DNA from 3 places in the Limnobaculum zhutongyuii genome. Region 1 is predicted to be linked to each of the others. Evidence: predicted binding sites of a transcription regulator. Region 1 holds the regulator's gene; each other region holds the start of a gene.
The links. The regulator LexA, encoded in region 1, represses DNA repair genes until DNA is damaged. The targets are predictions, from matches to a motif close to TNCTGTATGTACATACAGNA.
Positions count from the first base shown of each region.

Region 2: the regulator LexA is predicted to act here: its motif matches at 857-876, upstream of EKN56_RS05145 (DNA translocase FtsK 4TM domain-containing protein).
Region 3: the regulator LexA is predicted to act here: its motif matches at 791-810, upstream of sulA (SOS-induced cell division inhibitor SulA).

Region 1 is NZ_CP034752.1:3,723,543-3,725,799, forward strand. It holds gene EKN56_RS16605 (hypothetical protein) at 61-615, shown strand; gene lexA (transcriptional repressor LexA) at 744-1,355, opposite strand; gene EKN56_RS16615 (diacylglycerol kinase) at 1,444-1,821, opposite strand; gene plsB (glycerol-3-phosphate 1-O-acyltransferase PlsB) at 1,942-2,257, shown strand, end outside.
Region 2 is NZ_CP034752.1:1,224,392-1,226,648, forward strand. It holds gene EKN56_RS05145 (DNA translocase FtsK 4TM domain-containing protein) at 1-789, opposite strand, end outside; gene lrp (leucine-responsive transcriptional regulator Lrp) at 918-1,412, opposite strand; gene trxB (thioredoxin-disulfide reductase) at 1,992-2,257, shown strand, end outside.
Region 3 is NZ_CP034752.1:1,537,982-1,540,238, reverse strand. It holds gene EKN56_RS06640 (TfoX/Sxy family DNA transformation protein) at 1-598, opposite strand, end outside; gene sulA (SOS-induced cell division inhibitor SulA) at 831-1,325, shown strand; gene ompA (porin OmpA) at 2,127-2,257, shown strand, end outside.

The DNA of each region.
Region 1 (2,257 bases):
TCAGTAACACATCTTAATGATATAGCTATATATTGTTGGTTATTTTCCAGGGAAAACAAGATGAAGCAGTTTATATGGGCGCTTTTTGCTGTCGCAGGAACACTGGTCAGTGCTTCAGCCAGAGAAACGATGACGCCCATAACATTGACAACTGACGGTGAACAGCAAATTGAAGCTCAAAACTGGCGTGAAGTCACCGGACTTCCTGGCCAATTACCTGAGCGCTGGCAGTTTATTGAAACCGATTTATCCTCTATCTGGCTGCTAAAAAATTTGGATGACCCAAATTTGCTGGGGCGCATTTCAACACAAACCCTTGATGAAGGCATTCAACTCAAAGATGAAGTGGATTCCATCGCTGATAGCTTTAAATTTCAGTCGGTTGATATTACCCGCCGTACAGAAACCTATGGCGATATTGATACTGAGCAATTAGAAGTCAGCACCAAAGATGGAGAACAAGACGTCGCCGGTATCTTTGTGTTTATGAACTATCAGAACAAAATTTATACTATTTTGCTCACCAGCCATTCCAGCATTAATAAGCTCCAGCAGCACCGGCACCAATTGATGAATAATATTTTAGTAGCCAAAAGTGCCCCATCCGGTGCGTAACTGATGACTCATTCCGATCGATATGCTTCAGTAATCGCCATTAAAAAAGCGCCCTAAGGCGCTTTTTGGTTTCCTGCAATATCAGTTATCCGTTCTCACATCAGCTGATATCTGATTTTTAGATTTAATTACATCCAGTCGCCATTACGAATAACACCGACAGCAAGCCCTTCAATGGTTAAACTCTGCTCACGCAGATCAACCACGATGGGTGAAAACTCTTCATTTTCAGGGAGTAATTCAACTACGTTACCCTGTTTTTTCAGACGCTTAACCGTAACTTCATCATCAATACGCGCAACCACTACCTGACCGTTACGCACATCCTGAGTTTTATGAACAGCAAGCAGATCGCCATCCATAATACCAATGTCTTTCATTGACATACCGCTGACGCGCAGTAAAAAGTCAGCGTGTGGCTTAAACAGTGCCGGGTCTATCTGATAGTGGCTTTCCACGTGTTCCTGAGCCAGTAAAGGTTCACCTGCGGCGACCCGACCAATTAACGGGAGACCTGCATCTTCGGTTTCCAGAAGCAGACGAATCCCTCTGGAGGCCCCATTAATAATTTCAATTACCCCTTTACGGGCTAAAGCTTTTAAGTGTTCTTCAGCCGCATTGGGTGACTTAAACCCTAAGGTTTGGGCAATCTCTGCACGAGTCGGCGGCATCCCTGACTGATTGATATGGTCACGAATCAGGTCATAAATTTGTTGCTGTCTGGCGGTTAGTGCTTTCATTTCTCGATTCCCTTACCCTGTTTTTTTATACAGTTATGCTGTGAGTATATACAGGTATTCGCCAGATGAAAACCTTCATACTTCATATTTACGAGATATATCGAGAAAAATGACTCCAGAGCACAGAAACCCAGACAAACAGCGCCAGCAATATCATAATTAATACGGCAGCGGATCCCATATCCTTCGCCCGACCCGACAACTCATGGCGTTCGGTACCGATACGATCAACCACCGCTTCAATCGCGCTATTAATAATTTCAAAAGCCACAATCAATACCACAGAACCAATCAGTAAGATTCGTTCAATAATGGAAACATCCAGCCAACTGGCCAGAATGATAGCGACCACCAACAGCACAATTTCCTGACGAAAAGCAGCTTCATTTTTCCAGGTGGCCCGCAGACCACCCCACGAATACCCTGCAGCTTTAATGATACGAGTAAGTCCTGTCACCTGGTTCATTCACAATTCCTCAAGAAAATTCTACTCAATTTTAGCAATTATCATTCATCACATCATCACAGATCGCGCCGAGTTCTGGTATTCTGGCGACTCGTTATCTATATGAGGCTCGAAACATTTATGTCTGGTTGGCGTAAACTTTACTATAAGCTATTGAATATACCAATAAAAATGCTGGTTCGTAGCAAGTGTATTCCTTCTGACCCCATCGCTGAATTGGGATTGGACACCACTCGTCCAATACTATATGTCCTGCCCTATAACTCAAAAGCAGACCTGTTAACCCTACGTGCACAGTGTCTGGCTCAGGAATTACCCGATCCATTAGAACCTTATGAGATTGATGGTCAGCTACTGCCCCGCTATGTTTTTATTCATGAAGGACCGCGAGTATTCAGCTATTACGCCCCTAAAGAAGAGTCGATAAAGCTATTTC
Region 2 (2,257 bases), 2.1 Mb from region 1:
TATCTCTGCCTCATCATCAACTGGCGTTAACTCATTATCGGCGCTGACACCTGGTGCGGTAAACAGAACATCCTCAGTGGCTGCAGTGGCAAAAGGAGCAGTACCTCTCGTTGAAGCAACAACTCTGTCACTCACCTCATCCCGGTCATAATCGGTAGCATCCCGTTCTTTGCGCGTTTTATTAGAGGCAAAGGTCAGGATGCCCATAACAAAGGCACCAATCTTTTCTGCGATGGTTAACCACGACCAACCGGTAAACAGCGTTAGCCCTACGGCCCATACGCTTAACAGAATCAGCGTAGAACCTACGCTATTAAAATGGGGCAATAATGCACTATTGATTAAACTACCAATCACACCGCCAGAGGCAAAATAGTACCAGTCATCAATGCTGATAGCCGACAGGCCACATGATGAAAAAATCAGAGCTAACAGCCCGATAAAGCGTAGTGAGAAAGAGAATAGATCAACCGCTTTCTGCTCACGCTCATGGCGATACAGCATCCAGCATTGGAAAACGATCATTGGTGGTACGGCATAGGCCAGCACCCCAAAAATAAATAACAGGGTATCTGCCAGCCAAGCTCCGGTTTCACCACCTATATTATGAATAGGTTCATGCCAGGCTGTTTGTGACCAGCTAGGATCGGCAGGATTAAAACTAATTAACGCCACCATAAGATAAATGGAAAAAATAACCACCAATAATAAACCAGCTTCAAAAAGCCGCTGGCGGCTACTTAACTTCTTCAACTTAGGCTCTTTATCTTCTATATATTCCTGGCTCAAGAAAGGCTCTCCAGGTTACCGTAGTACCGAGTAATAGAACGGCAGCGCCAGGAGTACCCAGCGCTGAAACTGTATGAATACACAGGAGTGTAACGGAAGTTAGCAGATTTTGCACCTGCAACGATGAATTATCGTGTTTTGATAACTAAGTGGTTGCTTTGTTTGACTTCTTCCATTACCACATAAGTACGCGTATCGTTTACACCCGGTAAACGCAACAGCGTCTCACCTAACAGCTTTCTGTATGCAGACATATCTGATACGCGAGTTTTCAGAAGGTAGTCAAAATCACCGGATACCAGATGACACTCCTGAATCTCTTCCAGTTTTTGCACAGCGGTATTGAACTGTTCAAACACGTCTGCCGCACCACGGTTTAAGGTAATTTCAACAAACACCAACAGCGATGCGTCCAGATAATGTGGATTTAATAACGCCGTATATCCTTGAATGAATTTTTGTCTTTCCAGACGACGTACGCGCTCCAGACATGGGGTTGGAGATAAGCCAACGCGTTTTGACAGTTCAACGTTGGAAATGCGACCATCCAGTTGTAATTCATTCAAAATGTTACGGTCAATGCGATCAAGATCTTTGCTAGGGCGTTTTTTATTGTCTACCATTTTTTTTCTCTCAATATCTTCCTTGTTTCTGATACACCATTATCTATCCAAAAGATATCTGGCGCCTCCGTTCAGGCCAATCTCGTAGTTACCAGGTAAATCTGCCACCGGGCAGTTTCTCGCTATCTTTTTCATACAATAACGAAGCATTACATCAACTGGATTAACTAAAACTAACAACCTAAAACATACCACTATTGTGATCCGCGAAGTTCCACAATTCTACGCTAAACTAGCATTTGAACATATCGTATTATGCGGTCAATCTATATAAATAAAGAGTATGTATCTATCATCTTGCCAATTTATCTATGCACCATTGCTTTATTAATATAATTACCAGCGTAATCACAGAATAATGTTTTCGCAAATAGCTACCTTATTGTCAAAGCAAATGAGTAAAAAAAAGCACAATTCTCTATAAAAATCCGTTTCAGCTTCATTTTTAATCTAAAAACCAATTTTTAATAGATAAAAGCTATCACAGCGATTGGTAACAATGTAGCTAATAACTTTTTTTAATGCGTTATTTTCCTTACAATCGCATGTATCTTCCGACCTCACTTCTACAGAGGAATTATGGCCATGGCCAAACATTGTAAATTACTTATTTTAGGTTCTGGTCCTGCAGGTTATACCGCAGCCGTCTATGGTGCCCGGGCGAACCTTAGCCCTGTACTCATTACCGGTATTGAACAGGGTGGACAATTAACCACAACAACCGATGTTGAGAACTGGCCTGGTGATGCTGAAGGCTTAACCGGCCCGGCATTGATGGAGCGTATGCGTGAACATGCACTGAAGTTTAATACTGAAGTCATTATTGACCATATTAATCGTGTTGA
Region 3 (2,257 bases), 2.2 Mb from region 1:
GTTTAAGCTGTTCTGTTAAATCATCGCGAAGTGCCGTGGGTAAAGTAACAACATGACACCCTTCTATTGCACCGGCTAATGAAAAAAGTAGATCAGATTTTATGCCCTTCTTCATTTCTCGAATCTTAATGAAAGACTGAAACGCACCCAGGCTGAATAACTCCTCACAGGATTTAATTCCCGCTTGCCTTAACATTCTTTCTATTACCAGATTAAGGTTAGGTAAATCCTTTATTCTTACGTACTCTTGAGTATCTTTTTCTCGCATTTCAGACGAAGCCGCAGAAAGCGCATAGGTAGCAAGTCGCCGTAAAATCTCTTTGTTCTGCCATAAAGACTCATTCACATGGTAATACTTCAGCAGCACAGGAATTCCCCTTTTTCTATAAACAAACTGATTCATACCATAAGTAACAAAAATCGATTCCAATTGGTTATTTGCTCTTAAATAAAACTTATCTTCAGATACTAATCCAAACATTACCTTGCCTTTACATATCCCGTATCCCCCAAACATTGAACGAGATGTGAGTTCTCCCAATTCACTAAAATGTTCAATAACGTTCCTGACTAACTGTTTAGTATCTTCTCTGTCCATATAACCTCTAATGTTTTTTGATAAATCAATTGGGTGTAGTTTGATACGTAACGACGAAAAGTAACGTAACGAAACTATTTTCAACATAATCAATTTTCAAAAAATATCTAGAAGTAATAGTTAGTTAATACCGTAATAATGCAAAATTTGCGAAGCATCATGAAAATACTTGATTTCGTCCAACGCCTAGAGTACTGTACAAATACACAGTATGGTTATAGGTGATTAAATTATGCGCTCAATACAACAAACACATCACAACGCTTCATATGCATTAACGAATGCGATAGGCAACACTCAGAAGCATGTTTATACCTCCAGCCAAGTGAGTGAAATCATTTACGATCCACAAAATCCATTCACACTTCACCTGCTGCTTCCTTTTCTTCAACAATTGGGGCATCAGCCTCGTTGGCAACTTTGGCTGTCGCCTGAACGTCGCTTAAATCGTTACTGGATTAATAGTCTGGGATTACCGGAAAATAAAACCATTGGCTTAAATTCAGTTTCAACGGAAAGCACTATTGAGATGATGGAAAAAGCATTACGTAGTGGTAATTTCAGCTCCGTTATTGCCTGGCTACCAGCAATTAGTCCGGAAATTAAAGAAAGATTAAACCAGGCGGCAAAAGAAGGTGATTGTTATGGGTTTATCTTACAATCTCTCCCAATGCTACAAAGCGCCCTGTTGCATAATGATATGTTTAGTAAATCTCATTGGCACTAACTGATATAGCTCCCATTATAATCATCCAACACAGAGATATGATTATCAGACGCACAGCGATACATAGAAATGGTTATATTGTTAAAATTTAGCCCAATGCGTTGCGAAAGATAAGATAGCGCTTAAATATTAAGGCTTATTTTAAGTAAGTATTTATATTTACCAATTACCCAGTTCCCGGTTTGTAAATATGGTGCATTATTAAACCCAAAATAGAGATGAAATATTAAATTTGAGGGTATTAACTGGCATTTTTCCCGCTGATGATTATTGCTTAATGTTATTACTTCCTGTGATAAAGGCACTTTTTATCGCCATCAGAAACAACTCTTCCCTCTGTATCAATCAATTGGATTATTAGCCCACATAACATCTTTACTTAAGCTAACATAACATTACAAAGCGTCTGTGATGTAATTTTATGTTACATAATAACAATCTACTAATAGCACAGAATGCTTAACACTTCCCTTTCTTCTCTCATAATCATTAATTTATCGCTATTATTTATTCAACTTGATTATTATAATGCCACTCAGGTTAGCTTTTAATTAAGAGTTACTGACGTAACACAGGCGTTAATAATTAAACTAATCAGGATATTTTTATCTGCTTTTAGTACTCAACACTTGTAACTTTTCTTACACGTTGTAAACTTTACCTTGATTAGGTTGCTTTATGGTTCCAGATTCTCGATGTCAGTCATGGATTGATGAGGGTACTTTAACTTCGAACTTTAAAACTAGAACCACATAGCATTAACTTATATCACTACTATTTTAGATGATAACGAGGCGCAAAATGAAAAAGACAGCAATTGCACTAGCAATGGCACTGACCGGTTTCGCTACTGCAGCGCAAGCCGCACCATTAGACAACACTTGGTACACTGGTGCTAAAGTGGGCTGGTCTTCTTACCATGACACTGGTTT